DNA from 2 places in the Microbacterium sp. KUDC0406 genome. Region 1 is predicted to be linked to the other one. Evidence: riboswitches for the same ligand, from Rfam matches in the RefSeq annotation. Region 1 holds a riboswitch; the other holds the start of a gene.
What was found. A riboswitch is a leader RNA that binds a small molecule or an ion and turns the genes downstream of it on or off. The one in region 1 is predicted to bind thiamine pyrophosphate.
Positions count from the first base shown of each region.

Region 2: linked by a shared signal. The riboswitch ahead of L2X99_RS16335 (ECF transporter S component) and the one ahead of thiM (hydroxyethylthiazole kinase) in region 1 are both predicted to bind thiamine pyrophosphate.

Region 1 covers NZ_CP091138.1:577,983-588,785, forward strand. Annotated here, with positions in the region: gene pheS (phenylalanine--tRNA ligase subunit alpha) at 1-138, shown strand, start outside; gene pheT (phenylalanine--tRNA ligase subunit beta) at 138-2,696, shown strand; gene L2X99_RS03060 (helix-turn-helix transcriptional regulator) at 2,782-5,760, opposite strand; gene L2X99_RS03065 (hypothetical protein) at 5,803-6,015, shown strand; TPP riboswitch at 6,035-6,128, shown strand; partial or broken gene thiM (hydroxyethylthiazole kinase) at 6,120-6,967, shown strand; gene L2X99_RS03075 (bifunctional hydroxymethylpyrimidine kinase/phosphomethylpyrimidine kinase) at 6,964-9,117, shown strand; gene argC (N-acetyl-gamma-glutamyl-phosphate reductase) at 9,339-10,418, shown strand; partial or broken gene argJ (bifunctional glutamate N-acetyltransferase/amino-acid acetyltransferase ArgJ) at 10,415-10,803, shown strand, end outside.
Region 2 covers NZ_CP091138.1:3,316,575-3,327,377, reverse strand. Annotated here, with positions in the region: gene rlmN (23S rRNA (adenine(2503)-C(2))-methyltransferase RlmN) at 1-124, opposite strand, end outside; gene L2X99_RS16370 (bifunctional 4-hydroxy-2-oxoglutarate aldolase/2-dehydro-3-deoxy-phosphogluconate aldolase) at 248-886, shown strand; gene L2X99_RS16365 (SDR family oxidoreductase) at 1,051-1,881, opposite strand; gene L2X99_RS16360 (SDR family NAD(P)-dependent oxidoreductase) at 1,958-2,713, opposite strand; gene L2X99_RS16355 (aminoglycoside 3'-phosphotransferase) at 2,817-3,554, opposite strand; gene L2X99_RS16350 (histidine phosphatase family protein) at 3,649-5,064, opposite strand; gene L2X99_RS16345 (energy-coupling factor transporter transmembrane component T family protein) at 5,236-6,024, opposite strand; gene L2X99_RS16340 (ABC transporter ATP-binding protein) at 6,021-7,475, opposite strand; gene L2X99_RS16335 (ECF transporter S component) at 7,478-8,125, opposite strand; TPP riboswitch at 8,116-8,227, opposite strand; gene L2X99_RS16330 (D-alanyl-D-alanine carboxypeptidase family protein) at 8,290-10,506, shown strand; gene L2X99_RS16325 (ABC transporter ATP-binding protein) at 10,674-10,803, opposite strand, start outside.

The sequences.
Region 1 (10,803 bases):
GACCCGGAGGTGTACAGCGGCTTCGCGTTCGGGATGGGCGTGGAGCGCGGGCTCATGTTCCGCAGCGATGTACAGGACATGCGCGACATGGCAGAGGGCGATGTGCGCTTCAGCGAGCAGTTCGGGATGGTGGTGTGATGCGCGTCCCGCTCTCGTGGTTGCGTGAATACGTCGATGTGGCAGCGGATGCCACGCCGGAGGACGTCCTGGCGGCGCTGGTGACCGTCGGGTTCGAAGAGGAGGAGGTCCACCGTTTCGAGATCTCCGGTCCGGTCGTGGTCGGCCAGGTGCTCTCGATCGAGCCCGAGCCCCAGAAGAACGGCAAGACCATCAACTGGTGCCAGGTGGACGTCGGCCCTTCGACAAGCTCAGAGACCCAGCGGGATGTGCGGGGAATCGTCTGCGGCGCGCACAACTTCGTCGTCGGAGACAAGGTGGTCGTCACCCTGCCCGGTGCCGTGCTGCCCGGACCGTTCCCGATCGCGGCGCGCAAGACCTACGGCCACGTCTCCGACGGCATGATCGCGTCGGCCCGTGAACTGGGCCTGGGCGACGAGCACGACGGCATCATCGTGCTGTCCACGCTCGGGCTGGACCCGGAGGTCGGCACCGACGCGATCGCGCTGCTGGGACTCGACGACGTCGCCATCGACATCAACGTCACGCCCGACCGCGGCTACGCCTTCTCGGTCCGCGGCGTCGCCCGCGAGCTCTCGCATGCGACCGGTGCGGCGTTCCGCGACCCGGCGGACCGCGATGCCGCCGAGCTCGTCCCCGGCGACGGCCACACGGCCGTCGTCACCGACGAGAACCCGATCCGCGGCCGGGTCGGAGCGACCGAGTTCGTCACCCGCGTCGTGCGGGGCGTCGACCCGTCGAGGCCCACGCCGCCGTGGATGGTCTCACGCCTGGTGCTGGCCGGCATGCGCCCGCTGGGCGTGCTCATCGACATCACCAACTACGTGATGCTCGAGCTGGGCAATCCGATCCACGGCTACGACCTCGACAAGCTCGACGGCACGATCACGGTGCGCCGTGCGGCGGCGGGCGAGAAGATGGTCACTCTCGACGGCCAGGAGCGCACCCTGCACGTCGAGGACCTGCTCATCACGGATGGTTCCGGGCCGATCGGCCTCGCCGGCGTGATGGGCGGCGGCACCACCGAGATGAGCGAGACCACGCAGAACGTGCTCATCGAGGCCGCCACTTTCGACCAGGTCACGATCGCCCGCTCAGCCCGCCGGCACAAGCTGCCCAGCGAGGCGTCCAAGCGCTTCGAGCGCGGTGTCGACCCGCGCATCCCGTTCGTCGCGGCCCGTCGCGTCGCCGACCTCATGGTCGAGCTCGCCGGCGGCACGCTGACCGACGAGGGCGGTGCGCTGTTCGCCGAGATCGCGACCGAACAGATCACGCTGCCACCCGGATTCGTGCAGGGCCTCATCGGCGTCGACTACACCGACGCCGAGATGACCGGCGCGTTGGAGACGATCGGAGCGTCCGTCCAGAACGCGGACCCATCGACGGGCTCAGGGACCCCGGCCGGCTGGCTGGTCACACCGCCGAGCTGGCGGCCCGACCTCACCGACAAGTGGACGCTCGCCGAAGAGGTCGCCCGTATCCACGGGCTGGATCGCATCCCCTCCGTGCTGCCGGTGCCGCCGTCCGGTCGCGGCTACACCGCGCTGCAGCACGGCCGGCGCCGCGTCGCGGACGCGCTCGCCGCGGCCGGCTTCGTCGAGACGCCGGCGTTCCCGTTCACGACCGAGCAGCAGAACGATCTGCACGGATCGGCGTCGGGGGAGCACCTGCCCGGCATCCGTCTGGCGAACGCTCTGGACGGCCAGGCTCCGTTCCTGCGCCGCTCGCTGATCCCGGGCCTGATGCAGACCGCGCACCGCAACGCGGCCCGCGGACTCACCGACCTGTCGCTGTTCGAGACCGGACTCGTCTTCACCCCCGAGGCAGGCGTCGAGTACGGCACCGCCGAGGTGCCACCGCTCGGTGTGCGCCCGTCGGACGAGACGCTCGCTGAGCTCAACGCCGCCATCCCGCCGCAGCCGCGGCACGTCGCGGTGCTGCTGGCCGGCAACGTGGCGCCCCGCCAGCCCGGTCGCGCGGCCGAGGCCGCCGGGCTCGCCGAGGCGCTCGATGCGGTCCGCGTCGTGGCCGCCGCGGCCGGCGTCGAGATCGATGTGACCCAGACCTCGCGCGCCGCACTGCACCCGGGGCGCGCCGGCGCGCTGAGTGTCATTCGGCATGGACAGGAACCGGTCGACGTCGGCTACGTCGGCGAACTGCACCCGCAGGTGTCGGCGGACGCCGACCTGCACGGGCGAGTGACCGTGCTCGAGCTCGACCTCGATCGGGTGCTCTCGCTGGCCGGCGAGCACATCGTCGCGGCATCCCTCTCGGGATTCCCGGCCGCGACGCAGGATGTCTCGCTCGTGCTTCCCGCCGACGTGCCGGCAGGTGAAGTGCGCACTGCTCTCGTCGACGGGGCCGGCGACCTGCTCGAGTCGGTCCGCCTTGTGGACGACTACCGCGGCGATGGTGTGGACGAGGGCTTCAAGAGCCTGAGCTTCGCGCTGCGCTTCCGCGCCTCCGACCGCACTCTCACCGCGGCGGAGGCGACCGAGGCCAAGCTCGCGGGCGTCGCCGTCGCAACCGAGCGCTTCGGAGCGAGCATCCGCGACTGATCGCCGAGACCCCGCCTGATCGCCGAGGCCCGCCTGATCGCCGAGAACCCGCCTGATTCACGTGAATCAGGCGGGGCGTCGGCGATCACGGGCGAGCGCGACGGATCGCCGCCGCCTCGGTGCGGTTCGCCGCGCCGATCTTGGCCAGGATGGCCGACACGTGCACCGAAGCGGTCTTCGGCGAGATGAACAGGCGCTCGCCGATCTGACGGTTCGTGAGTCCGTCGGCCACCAGCGCCAGCACCTGCTCCTCTCGTTCGGTGAGACCGGAGCCGCCGGTCGTTGCGCCGTGCCGGGCGAAGGCCCGCAGCCACGATGACACCGCCGGCGTGCGCACAGCCGGCAGCAGCGCCCGGCACATCTCGGCCGCGGCATCCGCCGACTCCTCGCGGGCGACCGAACGCACCAGGCGATACCGCGCGTAGTCGATCAGATGCATCGGCGCCGGTTCCTCTTCCAGGATGCGGACGGCGTCCGCCCATTCCGCCGAGCCGTCCCGCTCCTCGGCATCGACGAGGGCGCGGATGCCGGCGGACAGCATCGACGCGGGCAACGCGGCCAGCCCCGCGCGCACGGTGCGGCGGAGCGCCTCCGCCTCGTCCGTGCGCACACCGAACCGGAGCAGGGCGGCGGCCGCGCGAGCGGCGACGGGCAGCGCGCCGACGAACAACCCCGGGTCCTCCTGATCCGCCTCGGTCAGCCCGGAGAGCACGCGCATCGCCTCGTCCGCCGTCGCGTTCACGCGGGATCCGACCGCAGCGCCTTCGATCCGGTTCAGCGCGGCCTCGGCATCGACGACGATCCACCCGAGGCGCTCCTCGGCGTCGTACAGCACGTCGCGGATGAAGGCGTCCTCGTCGCGGCGGATGCGGGCGGCCTCATCGCCCTGGCCCGACCACAGCAGTGCGGTGCTCAGCGTCCGCAGTGCCGCCGAGCGGAACAGCGCCATGCGGCCAAGGGAGCCTTTCGCGTCCGAGACCACGCGCACGGCGGCCTCGAGGTCTCCGAGTGCGACCAGCGCATTCGCCAGGTTGACCAGCACGGCCGCACCGACGCCGCGCTCCAGGCCGATGTCGACCGCCAGCGCATAGGTCTCCTCGGCCGCGGCAACCGCCTCGCGGTGTCGTCCCAGAGCTGTGAGCGCATCGCACTCGTTGACGCCGATCACCACGCGTGCGTATCCCGTGGTCTCGCGCGCCTTCATCCGCAGGGTCACGTCCAGCGCGAGCTGGCGATCGCCGGTCCGCGCGGTGAGCCATCCGATCGTCTGGTCTGCGCGTTGGAGCGCCTGCAGGTCTCCGCTGCGCTCGGCGATGGCATACGCCCGCTCGCTGAGGGCGACCGCCTCGTGCAGATCGTCGAGCTGCATCGCGAGCGTGGCCAGCGCGATCGCGTGGGCCGGATCACTGTCCGCTCCGGGCAGGGCCGCCATCATGTCGACGGCGCTGCGCGCCGCGGCGACCGCCTCGTCCCGCCTGCCCAGATCAGCCAGCGCGAGAGTGAGCACGCGCAGGATCGGCACCTGCTCGTGCGGCGAGGCACCGGTCAGCCTGGACAGGCTGGTGCGGGCGACCCTCTCGCTGCGGGCGAGATCATTCAGCGACCGCCACTCATCGGCGACCTCATGACAGAGACCGGCGAGGGTGATCCCGCAGATCTCCTCGGCATCCGGCACCTGAGGCCACAGGTCCACGAGGCGTTCGCCGAGCCGCGTGGCGGCCGCTGTCGCGTGCGTGCGGTGCGCGACATCGCGCGCGGTCGCGGTGGCGCGGAAGGCTGCGGGGACGTCGCGTGCGGCCAGCCAGTGCTCCGCTGCGGCCGCCGCCTGCTCCTCCGCACCGGCGTCCACCTCGCGCTGCAGAGCCTGGGCGTAGACCCGGTGCAGGTGCGAGCGCTCGCCCGGGAGCAGATCATCGGTGGCCAGCTCCCGGATGAGTGCGTGGCGGAACGAGACGCCGTCGCGTCCGAGCGCGAGCACCCCGGCCTCGACGGCCCGTCGCATCGCATCCCGGACGGCGGACGCCTCGGTGCCGAGCACCTCGGTGAGCAGCGTGTCGTCGACCTGCATCCCGCCGATGGCCGCCGCGGACAGCAGCTGCCTGGTCTCCGCGTCGAGCTGGTCGAACCGCGACAGCACAAGGTCGCGAAGCGTCTCGGGAAGCCGGTCGCCGCGCACCGCGAGCAGCTCCTCGAGGAAGAACGGCACTCCGTCGCCGCGCGCGACGAGCGTGTCGAGTTCTGCGGCGTCGGCGCCCGGAGCGAGCGCGCCGATCAGCGCCGCGGACTGCGCTGCATCGAGGCGGGCGAGGTCGATCATCGTCACGGCACGGTTGCGCTCGAGCTCGGCCAGCAGCGGGCGCAGCGGATGCGTGCGGCCGACGTCATCGGTGCGGTAGGTCAGCACGAACGTGAGATGCCGGCAGTGCGCGGTGACGCTGAGCGCCGGCAGCAGACCCAGGGTGGCGGCATCCGCCCAGTGCAGGTCCTCGATCACCAGCACCAGATGGCGCGATTCGCTGAGGTTCTCCAGCACGCGCTCCACAGCCTCGGCGATGTGCTCTCCGGGCACGGCGCCGGCATCGGCCGTGAACTCCGGCAGGAGCGCTCCGATGGCGGCGGCCACACCCGGGGTCCGGGCGGCGTCGCGCAACGCGGCGTCACCGAGTTCACGGAGCAGGTCCCGAAGCAGGCGCCGGACCGGGGTGAACGGTGCACCGATGTCGCCGAGATCCACGCACTGACCGACCGCCACGGCCACCGGCGGCGGCCCGTCGGCATCGATCCCGTCGAGGAACTCCTGCAGCAGCCGCGACTTGCCGATACCGGCCTCGCCCCGCACGACGAGCACCCCGGGGTGCCCGGCGCGTCCCACCTGGAACCCCCGGCGCAGCATCCCCAGCTCATCGTCCCGACCGATCATCGGCGCCGACGTCGTCATGCGCCCATATTGGCATCGTGAGGCGGGCACGGGGAACCTGAGTCGCCTCAGATGCGCTCGGCGGACGAGGAATAGGGCATCTGCCCGATGCCGGGCGGGGACCTCAGAGAGGAACGTCATGGTCATCGACAACCAGCCGCTGGGGAAGCGGGACAGGGAGAAGAGATCATGAACGAGTACATCGTCTTCGGAGCATCGATGATCGAGCGCCGGCGGGTCGCGGAGCTGAACCGCGACTGCGAGCGTCGTCGGCAGCAGGCGGAGCGTGCCGAGGCCCCGGTGCGGGGCACCGGCTTCCTGTCGCGGGTCGCCGCGACGCTCCGTGCCGGGCACGACCGCCGCATGGCCGGGGGCGCGTCCGAGCGGGCCCGCACCGTCTGAGCGTGCCGATAGACTCTCGGGCAGTGACACGGGGTGCCGCATCCGCGGCTGAGAACACACCCGTCGAACCTGATCTAGTTCGTACTAGCGAAGGGATGTCGCCCATGAGCGAACCTCTGCACCCGTCCGCCGTCCTCGAGGACACCGCCCGCCTGCTGGAGGCGCTGCGCGCGGCACCGCCGCTGACGCACTGCATCACGAACAGCGTGGTGACCGGCTTCACAGCCAACGTGCTGCTCGCCCTCGGCGCAGCCCCGGCGATGGTCGACATCGTCGGCGAGGCGGGGATGTTCGCCTCCACCGCCTCCGGCCTGCTGCTGAACCTCGGCACGCCGACCCCGAGCAGCGCGCCGCCGCGCTCGAGGCCGCCGGCGGCGCCACCGCCGCGGGCACCCCGTGGGTGCTCGACCCGGTCGCGATCGGGGTGCTCCCGATCCGCACCGATCTGGCCCGCGACCTGGTCGCCCGACGACCGACGGCGATCCGAGGCAACGCCTCCGAGATCCTCGCCCTGGCGGGTCACAGCGCGGGCGGCCGCGGCGTCGACGCGACCGACTCGACCGAGGAGGCTGCCGAGGCCGCCCGCCTGCTCGCCCGCGAGCACGGCAGCGCCGTCGCGGTGTCGGGGCCGATCGACCTGCTCACCGACGGCGAGAGCGAGGTGCGGATCGCCAACGGCACGCCACTGCTCACCCGCGTCACCGGCGGAGGGTGCGCCCTCGGTGCCGTGATGGCGGCGTTCCTCGGCGCCGCGCGCGGCACCGGCACCCCCGCGCTGCACGCGGTGTCCGCGGCGTCCGTCGTCTACGAGATCGCCGCAGAACGCGCGGCTGCCGTGTCCACCGGACCCGGCGGTTTCGCCGTCGCTCTGCTCGACGCGCTCGCCGCGATCACCGCCGCCGACCTCGCGGACGCCCGCGTCGAGGTCGCCTTCCCGGAGGTCGCGCGATGACCCCCGACCTCTCGCTCTACCTCGTCACGGACGCTGCGCTGAGCGGCTCGCGCGGAGTGCCGGCGGTCGTCGCCGCCGCCGTGGACGGCGGCGCGCGCATCGTGCAGCTGCGCGACAAGCACGCGACGGATGCCGAGGTGACGGACCAGCTCGTCGAGCTCTCGGCCGTGATCGCCGGCCGCGCACTGCTCGTCGTCGACGACCGGCTGGACGCCGCTCTCGAGGCGCGCCGCCGCGGCGCGCGCATCGACGGCGTGCACCTCGGCCAGTCGGATGCCTCGGTGCTGGAGGCCCGTTCGGCGCTCGGTCCCGATGCGATCGTCGGCCTCACCGCTAACAGCGCCGCGCACCTCGACGCCGTCCGCGCCCTGCCGGCGGGCAGCGTCGACTACCTGGGCGTCGGTGTGGTGCACCCCACCGCGACCAAGCCCGACCACCCGCCGGCACTCGGCATCGCCGGGTTCGCCGAGTTCGTCGAGCGGAGCCCGCTGCCCTGCGTCGCGATCGGCGGCATCGGCCCCGACGACGTCGCGCCGCTGCGCGCCGCCGGCGCGGCCGGCGTCGCCGTGGTCTCCGCGATCTGCGCCGCGGAGGACCCGCGCACCGCGACCCGTGCGTTCCTGCGCGCCTGGCACGGCGGCCGCCCGCCGCGGGTGCTGAGCATCGCCGGCAGCGATCCGTCCGGAGGCGCCGGCGTGCAGGCGGATCTCAAGGCGATCGCCGCGAACGGCGGGTACGGCATGGCGGCGATCACCGCGCTGACCGCGCAGAACACTCAGGGCGTGCGATCCGTGCACGTTCCGCCGGCGGAGTTCCTCCGTGAGCAGCTCGACGCGCTCGCCGACGACATCGACATCGACGCCGTGAAGATCGGGATGCTCGCGGACGCCGAGAACATCCGCACGGTCGAGGGCTGGCTGGATGCTGTGCGGCCCGAGACGGTCGTACTGGACCCGGTGATGGTCGCCACCAGCGGGGACCGGCTGCTGGACGCGGCGGCCGAGGACGCGCTCCGTGCCCTGCTCCCACTCGCCGACGTCGTCACGCCGAACCTGCCCGAGCTGGCCGTGCTCGCCGAAGAGCTCCCTGCGGTCGGATGGGTCGAGGCGCAGGAGCAGGCGCGACGACTGTCCGAGCGGCACGGCGTGCTGGTGCTGGTCAAGGGCGGCCATCTCGACTCCGCCGATGCTCCCGACGCCCTGGTCGGGCCGGACGGCGTGCTCGCCGCGTTCACGGACCCGCGCATCGTCACCGAGAGCACGCACGGCACCGGATGCTCGCTCTCGTCGGCCCTTGCCGTCCGCCGTGCACGGGGTGCGGACTGGGCGACGGCGGTGACCGAGGCGCGGGCGTGGCTGCGCGAGTCGATCGCCGCAGGCGCCGGCCTCGACGTCGGACGCGGACACGGACCGGTGTCGCACTTCGAGGGGCTGTGGCGAAGAGGCGGGCTCGACACGGCTCCCACCGCCCGGCAGATCGCGGCGGAGTGGTGGCAGCGGATCGCCGGCATCCGTCACGGTATCGACGGTCTGCCCTTCATCCGAGCGCTCGCCGACGGAACCCTGCCCCGAGACGCCTTCCTGTTCTATCTCGCACAGGATGCGCTGTACCTGCGCGAGTACGCCCGCGTCCTGGCGGCGGCCTCGGGGCTGGCACCGACGCCGGAGGAGCAGGCGTTCTGGGCGCAGGGCGCGCAGGGTGCGATCGCCGGTGAGCTCGAGCTGCACGCGTCCTGGCTGAATCCCGGCGACGGCGTGGCCGAGATCATGTTCGCCTCCGAAGCGGGCCCTGTCACGACCGCGTACCTCGACCATCTCCGCGCGACGGCGTTCGGCGGCGACTACGCCGAACTCATCGCGGCCGTACTGCCCTGCTACTGGCTGTACGCCGACCTGGGGCAGCGGCTCGGCGCCGGCGACCTCGGTGCGTATGCGCTGGATCCGGGGCATCCGTACGCGTCCTGGCTGACGACCTACGCCGATCCCGCCTTCGCCGACGCGAACCGGCGTGCGATCGCGATCGTCACCGCGGCGGCGGCGGATGTCGGTCCCGAGAAGCGCGCGCGGATGTACTCCGCGTTCGAGCGGGCGGCGCAGCTCGAGCTCGACTTCTTCGCGGCACCTCTTCCGGACGGCGTGCCCGTCGTGTGACGACGGGGATTTGCGCATGCCGCGGCGGGGACGATATCGTCGCGGCATGCCCTCGGCCGCACACATGCTCGCACCGCTCGTTCTGAGCGCTGCACCCGTGCGCCGACGCCGTGGCGGCCGCCGACTCTAGGCGACCCCGCGCTCCTGTCCTGCGTTCGGACGGGATGAGTGCCGGTGTCGCCGCCCCGGTCCTCTCCCACTCCGACCGTTAAGGTAGATCCATGACGTTTTCCGTCGCCGTCTCCGGCGCATCCGGCTATGCGGGCGGCGAGATCCTGCGCCTCCTCGCCGCGCATCCCGACATAGAGATCCGCACCGTCACCGCGCACTCCAACGCCGGTCAGCCGCTTGTGCAGCACCAGCCGCACCTGCGCTCGCTCGCCCATCTCACCCTGCAGGACACGACGCCCGAGATCCTCTCCGGGCACGACATCGTGTTCCTCGCTCTTCCGCACGGGCAGTCCGGGCAGTACACCGACGCGCTCGGCGACGCCCCTCTCGTGATCGACGCCGGTGCGGACCACCGGCTCACCTCGCGCGCGGCCTGGGACGCGTTCTACGGCGGCGGCTTCCACGAGCCGTGGACCTACGGCGTGCCCGAGCTGACCGTCGGGGGAGTGAAGCAGCGCGAGAACCTGCGCGGCGCGACCCGCATCGCGGCCCCGGGCTGCAACGCGTCGACCGTGAGCCTCAGCCTCGCGCCCGGCGTGGCCGCGGGCGTCATCGATCCGGGGGACATCGTCACGGTGCTCGCGGTGGGCCCCTCCGGCGCCGGCAAGAGCCTCAAACCGCACCTGCTGGGCAGCGAGCTGCTCGGCACCGCCAACCCCTACGCGGTCGGCGGCACGCACCGGCACATCCCCGAGATCCGCCAGGCGCTCGCCGCGGCCCGCCCTTCGGTCGTTGAGCGAGCGCAGCGAGACGAAACGCCTGACGACATCCGCATCTCGTTCACCCCTGTGCTCGTGCCCATGGCACGCGGCATCCTCGCCACCTCGACCGCTCCGATCGTGGCGGACGCGAGCGACGCCGACATCCGGGACGCCTGGCAGCATGCCTACGGTGACGAGACCTTCGTGCACCTGCTGCCCGAAGGACACTTCCCGCGCACGGCTGACGTGCTCGGCGCCAACACCGCCCTGATCGGACTCGCGATCGACCGGGCCGCGAACCGCGTCACCGTGGTCACGGCCGTCGACAACCTCGTCAAGGGCACCGCAGGCGCTGCCGTCCAGTCCATGAACATCGCGCTCGGCCTTCCCGAGGACCGCGCTCTCACCGTGAACGGAGTCGCCCCGTGACCGTCACCGCACCCCAGGGATTCGAGGCGGCCGGCGTCGTCACCGGCCTGAAGTCGACCGGGAGGCCCGACGTGGCCGTCGTCGTCAATCGCGGCCCCCGCAAGGTCGGCACCGCCGTCTTCACCAGCAACCGTGCGAAGGCGAACCCCATCCTGTGGTCGCAGCAGGTCGTGGCCGACAGGATCGTCGAGGCCATCGTGCTGAACTCCGGGGGAGCGAACTGCTTCACGGGCGAATTCGGCTTCCAGACCAGCCACCTCACGGCCGAGAAGGCCGCCGAGCTGCTCGGAGTGAGCGCCGGCGACATCGTGGTCTGCTCCACAGGCCTGATCGGCACCGGTGACGAGGCATTCCGGGCCAAGGTGCTCGACGGCGTCGAGCGCGG
Region 2 (10,803 bases), 870 kb from region 1:
GCGGCTTGCCGCGCCGAGGGCTCGCGAACTGCAGCAGGGGACGACCCTCGGCATCCTTCTTCTGCGTCCAGCCTTCGGTCGCAGGGCGCACCTGCGGGGTGCGCGCGGGGGATCTTCTTCGGATGCCATGGTCTCAAGGGTACGGGAGCGGGCCTGGGAAGGCGCTTGGGCAGGCATCGCGCAACCTGTAGTTACAGGCTGCGGCGGATGCGGCACAATGGAGAAGACCGCCGTCGAAGGAGCCCCGATGACCGACCGCCTCGCCCGTACCCGTTCCGCAGGAGTCCTCGCCGTGCTGCGCGCCCCGTCGCCGGAGGCGGCGATCGACGCCTCCGAGGCGATCATCCGCGGTGGTGTCACGGGCATCGAGGTCACGTACTCGACGCCGGATGCCCCCGCCGTCATCCGCGAGCTGATCGCCCGACACGGCGACGCCGCCGTGATCGGCGCGGGCACGGTCACGAACGCGGAGCAGGCCGAGGCCGCGGCGGATGCGGGGGCCGAGTTCCTCGTCAGCCCCGGCACGCTGCCCGACCTCACCCGCGCGATGGTCGGCACCGGGCGCGTGGTGATGACCGGCGCGCTGACTCCGACCGAGGTGATGACGGCGCTGGATCTCGGCGTCGACGTCGTCAAGATCTTCCCCGCCTCGCTCGGCGGCCCGTCGTACCTCGGCGCGCTTCGCGGCCCGTTCCCTGGCGCACCGCTGATGCCGACCGGTGGCGTGAACCCCGACAACCTCGCGGCGTGGTTCGCGGCAGGGGCGGTCGCCGTCGGCGCCGGCGGCGATCTGGCCAACAGCGCCTCGATCGCCGCGCAGGACTGGCACGACCTCGAGGCGCGTGCCGCACGGTTCGCCACGGCGCTGGCAGCCGTCCGGGGCTGAGCGGACCCGCGTCTGCGCCTGAAGCTGGCGGAGCGGATGCCACAGCAGCTGTTCGACTGCCTCGTAATCGTGTTGACGATCGCCGGGGCGGTCTACCTGCTGTTCTGACCCTTCGACGGGCTCAGGGACCCAGCAGTTGGGTCGCTGCGCCTGTCGAGGCGCGTTCAGTCCAGGAAGATGTCCGGGAACAGTGCGTCGTCGGGCGTCCCGGGCACTGCGGCGTAGCCGGAGAAGTCCGTGACACCGGCCTCCTCCAGAACGTCCTCGACGATGAGCGTCCGCCCCGTGCGCTGCGCGGACGGAGCGGTGACCACGGCGTATGCGGCATCCGCATAGATCTCCGGCGTCCGGCTGACCTTCATCATGCGGTCGCCGCCGAGCGCGAACTGCACCGCCGCGGTCGCGATGGTGGTGCGCGGCCACAGCGTGTTCGCCGCGATCCCGGCATCCGCGAACTCCGCCGCGAGGCCGAGCGTGGCCATCGTCATGCCGTACTTCGCCATCGTGTAGCCGGTGTGCGCACCGAGCCAGCGGGGCGAGAGGTTCAGCGGCGGCGAGAGTGACAGGATGTGCGGGTTCGCCGACTCGCGCAGCACCGGCACGGCCGCGCGGGAGAGCATGAAGGTGCCGCGCACGTTCACGTCCTGCATGAGGTCGTACTTCTTCGCCGCCAGGTCGAGCGAGGTGGACAGGTCGATCACGCTGGCGTTGTTGACGACGACGTCGATGCCGCCGAACTCGCCCGCGGTCTTCAGCACGGCCTCGGTGATGTCGTCGTCGCTGCGCACGTCGCCGACGATCGGCAGCGCCTGACCGCCGACCGCGCGGATCTGCTCGGCGGCGGTGTGCACCGTGCCCTCGAGCTTGGGGTGCGGGGTGTCGGTCTTGGCGAGCAGCGCGATGTTCGCCCCGTCCGCCGCCGCGCGCAGCGCGATCGCGAGGCCGATGCCGCGGCTGCCGCCGGACATCAGGATGGTCTTGCCTGCGAGGCTCATGGTCTCTCCTTCATGTTCGAATCGCGCAATTGGCTGGATTCGGCGCCGAAATGACGCCATTCAAGCGATTCGAAGGTCATTTCGGCGCCATGCGGATGGCGCCGTCGAGGCGGATGGTCTCGCCGTTCAGGTAGCCGTTCTCGACGATGTGCTGCACGAGGGCGGCGTACTCGTCGGGCCGGCCGAGGCGGGCGGGGTACGGCACCTGCTGCCCGAGCGACTCCTGCGCGGCGTCGGGGAGGCCGGCGAGCATGGGCGTCTCCATGATGCCGGGGGCGATCGTGCAGACCCGGATGCCGTAGCGCGCGAGCTCGCGGGCGATCGGCAGTGTCATCGCGTGCACACCGCCCTTCGAGGCGGAGTACGCCGGCTGGCCGATCTGACCGTCGAACGCGGCGACGCTCGCGGTGCTGACGATCACGCCGCGGTCGCCGCCCTCGGCGGGTTCCCCCTTGGAGATCACGGCGGCCGCCTGGGAGATGACGTTGAACGTGCCGACGAGATTGATCCGGATGATCCGTTCGAATGCCGCGAGGTCGACGGGGTCGCCGTCACGGTCGAGCACCTTGGCCGGCGGTGCGATACCTGCACAGTTGACGACGATGCGCAGCGGGTCGAGCGACTCGGCGACGGCTGCGCGCACCTGGTCGACATCGGTGACGTCGACGGGCGCGAAGAACCCGCCGAGCTCGGCGGCGATCTCGGCACCCGCCGAGGTCGGCAGGTCGACGATCGTCACCTGCGCGCCCGCGGCCGCGAGCCTGCGGGCGGTGGCGAGTCCGAGTCCGCTGGCGCCGCCCGTGACGAGGGCACCGGATCCGCTGATCTGCATCGTGTTCTCCTTCGAACGGCGGCGTGCGACTGAGTTCCAGCCTAGGTGGTCCTGAGTACTACTGCGAAGTACCCGCCGATGCGAGCCTACGACAGGCGGGCGTTCAGGTCGCGTTCCACAGGTCGCGGTAGTAGGCCAGGCGCTGCCGGTCCGGCTCGAGGCCGTATGCCTCGATCAGCGCGTCCTCCCACCCGTGCCCGTAGTTCCACTCCGTGCTCATCGATGCGACAGCGATGTCGGCCCACCGATCGGCGACCCCGAGCAGCGCGAGATCGACGTGCGCGACCCAGCGCCCGTCGTCGCCGATCAGCGTGTTGGGGCAGCAGGCGTCACCGTGGCAGACCACCAACCGGTCGACCGGCGGGGCGTCATGCAGACGCGCGGGAACCCGGATGCCGCGGGCCGCCGCGTTCGCGATCCGCGACGGCACACCCCAGCCCCAGGGACAGTCGTCGACCGGAAGCCGGTCGTGCAGCATCCGGAGTCCCTCACCCACCGCGCGCACCGCGATGGCGGGCTCGGCGACCCAGCGCGGCGCCACCGCACTCTCGCCGTCGATCACGGACGTGACCAGCCATTCGTGCGTGTCGTCCTCGCCCTGGTCAAGCACCTGCGGCACGCGGATCCAGCGCCCCGCCCACGTCATCCGCTCCGCCTCATCGCGCAGGTTCGTCTCCCCGTTACGCGGACCACATTTGATGTAGAAGACGTCGTCGTCGGCTGGCGTCGCGCGGAACGTCAGTCCGCCGAGTTCGTTCAGCCACACGCATTCCAGCGTGGCGCCGCGGGCCAGCGCACGGACGCACTGCGGCACGGGAACGGTGCCGGAAGGGATGCTCATCCGTCCATCCTCGCGGGTCGGTCAGGCATCCGTCGTCTCGGCCCGCGGCCGCAGTCATCCCCGGGACTGACGGCCCGGGGGATGACCCTTGAGATCAGCGCTGATCCGCCAGGCAGCGGGTCAGCTCGTCGACGAAGTAGAAGAAGCTTCCCGGGCGGATCGGTGTGCAGTCCCCGGCGAACGCGGTCTCCTTCTCGTTGTAGAGCATGCGCACGATGGTGCGACCGCGCGGCCCGACATAGACGTCCCACTGCAGGTTCGCCGCCATCGGCGCCACCTGAGCACCACGCCACGGGTTCGTGTCGTAGCTGAACAGGTCGTCATCAGGCTGCGCCACCCTGCTGCCGGGCAGCTTCAGCAGAGCCGCCAGCGGGATGATCTCCTCGGCGTGGGCGAACCGGAACTCCGCCGCCGGACTCGTCTCGCCCGCCGCCACAGCCTCGACCGAATCCAGGAACTCGTCCACGAGCACGTGTGCCATCCGGTACGTCACGTCGGATCCGGCGAAGGCCGGACCCTTCTTGTAGAAGTCGTTCGCATCCGACAAGTAGGCGAAGACCGCCGCATCCTCATCCGTCAGATACGGCGTCATGTCGACAGCCGCGTCCTGATCCATCCCCGGCGCGATGACGTACAGCTCGTAGATGAACGAACCGACATCTACGACGCTGCGCAGGTGGGTCTTACCTTTGCCGTGATCGACGAGATCGAACTCGCCGGCATCGATGCGGGCGATGAACCCCGGCGTGAAGAGCCTGCTCACGACATCGCGTGCGGTGGTCGCGATGATCGGCAGCTGCTCGAGTTCGTCCTCGACGCCGGCGAGCTGCTCGCCGTCCTCGTACTCCAGGTACTCGGGATCCGTGTCGTGGAAGTAGAGCAGATCTGGATCCGTCACCTGAGGCTGGATGACTCCGGCGAGTTGCGGGTCGGCATCCTTCAAGCCCACAACGAAGTTGTCAGCGCTGTCGACAGCCCTGTCGACGCCGGACGACACTATCTCGATCGGACGACCGTCCTCGACCGCAGCGTCGAAGACCGGCCGCATTCGCTCGACCGCGCGTTCGGCGATCTGCTGCTGCTCCTGTGCTCCGCGCGTGCTGAGCGTGCCGTAGCCGACCTGGTCGTGGATCGCGATGATCCGCTGCAGATCCGGACCGAGTTGCTCACCGAGGTCGGTGAGTCCGCCGTCGGCGTCGGCGATCTGCCACAGCTGCCACAGCAGGTCGTCGTACTTCTTGCTGGACAGCAGGCGCGAACCGTGCCGGCTGACATGTTCGACGAGGACGGGATGATAGCTGGCCGGCGGCCGATGATAGAGGCGCGCATCCTGGAACGGCTCGTACACCGCCTTCGTGCCGTAGAGGTTGCCGACTGTTCGAACGGGCGCATCCCGCTCCGGCGGCGCAGCCGTCGCCGCCGAGACGGGAAGCAGGACGCCTGCGAAGAGCGTGACGGCGACCAGCGCAGCTACCCTGGTGCGCGGATGGTTCGGTGATCGATGAGACATATGACTCCTCCTCCCCGCCTGAGCAGGGGGCTGCGGCATCCGCTTCGACGGCGGCCTTGCGTCGTCGGAGTACAGACGCACTGATTTGTAAGGACATTAGAATGTCGTGCGGATCCTGTCAAGAGTGCTCCTCGCGCCGATTCGCCGCGCGGGCGGCGGCGGCGCGGCCGGTCACGACCAGATGAATCGGAACGTTCCCGCCGCCACGGCCGCGGCGAGCGCCGCAGCCATGATGAGGATGCCGCCGAGCAGGGCGACGGCATCACGGGAGTGCAGCCTCGACGGACGCGCCCAGGTGCGCGGGATGTCGGAGCCGAAGCCGCGCGCCTCCATCGCCATCGCCAGTTTCGACCCGCGGCGCACCGCGAACACCAGCAGCACGAAGGCCATCGAGAAGAACCGGCGGAGGGCACCGTGGTCACCGACCCCACGCGCTCTTCGGGCGAGGCCCATGGTGCGCCAGTCGTCGAGGAACAGCCCCAGCATCCTGGTGCCGGCGAGCACGCCCAGCACGAATCTGCTGGGCAGGTGCGCGACCTGGGAGAGCGCGTCGGCGACCTCGGTGGGATCGGCGCGACCGAACAGCAGGATCGTCGGCAGCCCGAGTGCGATCACTCGCAGGCTCACGGCGACCGCCAGGCGGATCGACTCGTCGCTGATGGTCGCGAAGCCGAAGCTCCAGTACACCTGCCCCGCCGGTTCGGCGTAGAGCAGCATGCTGAGGCCCGCAACCGGCGAGATCGCGGCGAGCAGCGCCATCCGGCCGAGCACCGTGCGCAGCGACAGCCCCGTGAGCGGGATGCAGAGCAGCTGCAGCGCGATCGCGACCAGCCCGCTGACGACGTCGATCGACGCGAACAGGGGCACCGACAGCAGCAGTGCGAGCAGGATGCGGGTGACGGGATTGACCCCGTCGAGCCAGGCCTCCCCGGTCTCGACGGGGGCGACGTCGGCGGTCATACCGGCACCGCCTGATCCAGCACGATGCGGCGGTCGCCCAGATGCCGGGCCACCGCGTCGTCGTGCGTGACCGCGACGATCGCGGTCCCCCGCGCGACCTCCTCCTGCAGCAGGAGCACGAGCTCGATCCATCCGCGCCGATCCTGCCCGAACGTCGGTTCGTCGAGCACGATCACCTCGGGCGTCGCCGCGAGCACGGTGGCGACGGAGAGCCGGCGCTTCTGACCGCCCGACAGCGTGAAGGGGTTGGCCTCGGCGAGGTGGTCGAGATGCAGTCGCTCGAGCAGGCCGTCCACGACGGCCGCCGTGCGCTCGGCCGACCACCCCAGAGCGCGCGGGCCGACGGCGAGCTCCTCGCGGAGCGTCTGGGCGAGGAACTGGTGCTCCGGCTCCTGGAACACCGTGCCGATGCGAGTCAGCAGCTCGCGCGACGTCCAGCGGAACGGTCGCGAGCCGCTCTTGCCGCGGAGACGCTCCGCGGCGGAGACGGACCCGGCGAGCTCCGGGATCAGCCCGGCCAGGGTGAGCGCCAGCGTGGACTTGCCCACCCCGTTCGGCCCGGTGATGACCGTGGCCGACGCCTGCGGGACGACGAGATCGAGTCCGGCCTGAACGATCGTGCGGCGCTCCCGGCCGATGGCCAGGCCGTGCGCCTCCAGGACGGGATCGCCATCGGCGCGCGGCAGCACCGGAAGGTCGATCGGATGATGCGGCACCCACACACCGGCATCCGCCAGCGTCTGCGCGTGCCGGCCGAACACCTGCGCCGGCGAGCCGTCGGCGAGCAGCCCGCCGTCGGCCGCCAGCACGATGACGCGGGTGATCAGATCCGCCCACACCTCGGTGCGGTGCTCGACGACCACCAGCGTCGCCCCCGTCTCGGCCACCACCCGCGCGACGCTGTCGCGCACCTCGGCGACTCCGGCGGGATCGAGGTTGGCGGTCGGCTCGTCCAGCAGCAGCAGTCCCGGCCGCATGGCCAGCGCCCCGGCCAGAGCCAGGCGCTGCTTCTGCCCGCCGGACAGCGCCTTCGTCGCACGCTCCGGCGACACGTCGAGGCCGACGGCGTCGAGGGCCTCGGCCACACGAGCGGGGATCTCGGATGCCGGAACGCCGAGGTTCTCGCATCCGAACGCGACGTCGTCGCCGACCTTGGAGAGCACGACTCCGGCATCCGGGTCCTGCAGCACGAGGCCGATACGACCACGGCTCTGCTCGGGAAGCGCACCGTCGACGAGCAGGGAGCCGGAGCGCTCCCCCTCGTCTGCGTCGCCGAGGAGCCCCGCGAGACCGGCGAGCAGCGTGGACTTCCCCGCACCCGACGCCCCGAGCAGCAGCACGCGCTCGCCGGGCTCGATGGTGAAGGACGTGTCGCTGACCGCCGGCAGTCGCCGCCCGGCGTAGCGCCAGCCCCAGCCGTTCGCGGTGACGCGGGCCGGACCCGACTGCATGGTCAGACCTCGCGGCGCGCTTCTCGGCCCGCCGCGAACCTGCTGAGCGCTCCGGTCGACGCGAGAGCCCGTACCAGGAACCAGCCCACCGCGCCGGCCAGCAGCGCACCCGAGACGATCAGTGCACCGAGGTAGATCGCGTTGAACTCGAAGGACTTCAGGATGTTCGGCGAGCTGCCGTAGAAAAGCTCGAAGACCCAGGCGGCCGCCGCCGCGCCGACGCCGGCGAGGGCGGCGACGCCGATGCCGAACCGGCGATAGGCGAACAGAGCGAAGATCAGTTCGGCACCCAGGCCCTGCACGATGCCGGAGAACACCGTGGAGACGCCCCAGACGTTGCCGATCAGCATCGAGATGATCGCGGCGACGACCTCGACGACCAGGGCGGCGCCGGGCTTGCGGATGACGAGTCCGCCGATCACCCCGCCGATCAGCCAGATGCCGACGGCGATCCCGCCGAGGCCGGGCGTCAGCGCGTCGGCGGCACCGAACCAGGCGCCCCCGACGATGTTCCAGGCCCAGAACAGCAGCCCGACGGCGACGCCGAGCACGGCGGCGACGACGATGTCGACGACCCGCCAGCGCAGGTTGCGCGACGGAGCGGTCTTCTCGGCGGCCTTCGCGTCCGACACGGATGTGGATGCACTCATAGGAACTCCTCCCTGCGCCGGCATGATCCGGATCAGGTTCGACGGTCGAAGCGCGGGTCGCTTCCTCTCAGCCCGGCACGCCGGACTCCCGTGGTTGTGCCTCGATCATAGTCAATCCCTGATCGGAAGGGGCGAGTCTCAGACTCATTGGGTAGCGTAGGCGGGTGACCATCGACGAGCCCACTTCGCCGCCGCGCACGCGTCGCGAGGCGCGCGCGCAGTCCGGCTCCCATCGAAGCGTCGATCCGACGGGCGTGAACGCGTTCTTCCAGGGCTCGAGCGGTGCCCGGCCGGGGCCGGCCCAGAGGGATGCCACGGACGCTCCTGCCGGTGGCACCGGCGAGCAGCTCGAGCCGGTGGACGACCAGGACGCGCACGAAGAGCCGACGACGAGCACCGCGATGCTGCGCACGCTGTTCGGCGAGTCCGAGGCCGGCGAGGAGTCCGACGAGCCCGGGACAGGCGAAGTGGACGCGTTCACCCGTGCCATGTTCGGCACGACCGCGCCGCGAACCGCCGCACCGGCGGAGCCTGTGAACGCCGGTTCGCCAGCATCAGACGCCGGCCAACCGGGCGCGGACCGCGCCGGCGTGGCCGACACGACCACGACCGCCGGTCTCGCGGCCCTGCTGGGCGGCACACCCGCGGCCGTCGCCGCGGAGCCGTCCGCCGCAGAGACCTTCGACGCCGAACCCCTCGATCCCGACGACGACGCCACGCGCGTGGCATCCGTCGTCTCGGGGATCCCCGGATGGCAGGACGAGACGGCACCGGACACCGCGTTCCTCGACGTCGAGGACTCCTCCGCACCAGCGGCCGAGCAGGACGGACTGCCCGCCACCATGGCGTTCTTCGCCGCCGCCGACGCCGCCGCGGCAGCCACCGCCGCAGCTGCAGCGGAGGAGGCACCCGCCGCCGCCGACGCCGCCGCGCCGGCCGAGCCCACCGCGCCCGGGGCCGGCCCCGGCCTCGGCCTGGACCTGGGCGACGATCCCGATGAATCCGATGGCCCGGCTGTGGCGTGGGCCGACGAGTCCCGGCCGGCGACCGCCCTGACCTGGATCGACACGGACTCGGTGCGCACCCGGACCGGCCCCGCCACACTCGCCGCGCGGACATCGCCCGACGACGAGTCCGATCTGCTGCGCGGACTGCGCAGGACTCCGGGCTGGCTGCGCCCCCGCGTGCTCATCCCGTGCGGCGTCGTCCTCGCCCTGGTCGGCGCCTACTCCGCCACGACTCTGCTGGCGCCGCTCGACAACGTGGCACCGGCGATCGACGCGGTGTCCGTGACGATCGAGCCCGCCCCAGGCGCCGCCGTCAGCTGGTCCGCGAAGGGCACTTCGGCCGTGGACGTGCAGGGATTCGCCACGGCCGCATCGAGCGGTGCGAAGAGGCCGATCGCAAGCATCTCGAAGGTCGTCTCGGTGATGATGGTGCTCCAGGAGATGCCGCTGAAGCCCGGAGAGCAGGGGCCCTCTTTCGCCTTCGACTACGGCGACCAGCGCGAGTACTGGCAGTACGTGCGTTCGGATCAGTCCGCCCTCGATGTGCCCGCGGGCGGCTCGCTCACCGAGTACCAGATGCTCGAGGGCGTGCTGCTCGGCTCCGCCAACAACTACATCGACCGCCTGGCGGACGAGATCTGGGGCTCGAAGGACGCCTTCGCCTCGGCCGCGCAACAGTGGCTGTCCGATCAGGGGCTGGACGACACCACGATCATCTCGCCGTCAGGGCGCGACGAGCGCAACGTCGCGACCACCGCCGATCTGCTCGACCTCGGCGAGATCGCGATGCGCAACCCCGTGTTCGCCGAGATCGTCGGCAAGAAGTCGGCGGACATCCCCGGCCCCGGCGTCGTGAAGAACACGAACAAGATGCTCACCGAGGACCCGGGGGTCGTCGGCATCAAGACCGGCACGCTCGACGGAGACTGGAACCTGCTCACCGCGAAGGACGTCAAGGTCGGAGACACGACCGTGCGACTGTCGGCCGTTGCGCTCGGCCAGGACAGCGACAAGGAGCGCATCGCGGTGAACCGCGCGCTGTACGCCGGCGTCGAGAAGACTCTGGCCGAGCAGTCGCCCACCGTGCCCAAGGGGACGGTGGTGGGCACCATCGACACCGTCTGGGGCGAGCGCAGCGACGTGGTCACCGATGCCGACGCCCAGGTCGTGATGTGGAACGGCTCGACCGCGCAGGCCGCGTCGACCCTCGATCTGGGCGACGCGCGGAATGCCGGTGCCGCCGTCGGGTCGCTCACCGTGACCGGGGCGATCGACACCGCGAAGACGGATGTCTCGCTGAAGAGCACGGTCGACGCCCCGTCCGCGTGGTGGCGCCTGACGCATCCGCTGGATCTGTTCGGGCTGAACGGCTGACGCCGCGAACGGCGATGGCCCTGAGCGGCTGATGACCCTGAGCGGCTGATGACCCTGAGCGGCTGATGCCCCCTGAGCGGCTGATCCGTCGGACGACGGACGTCCGCACTGCACACACGGAAGAGCGCCCGCCCCCGCAAGGGGACGGGCGCTCTCGCCGTCTGGGCTCAGGCCCGGTCGTCGGCGTCGGCTGCCGGGTGGGCCTCGCCCTCGGCGACCTCCGACACGAACTCGGTCACCGGCAGCACCGGCGCGGCCGCCGCGCCGGGAACCGGGACCTCGTCCGCCTCGCCGCTG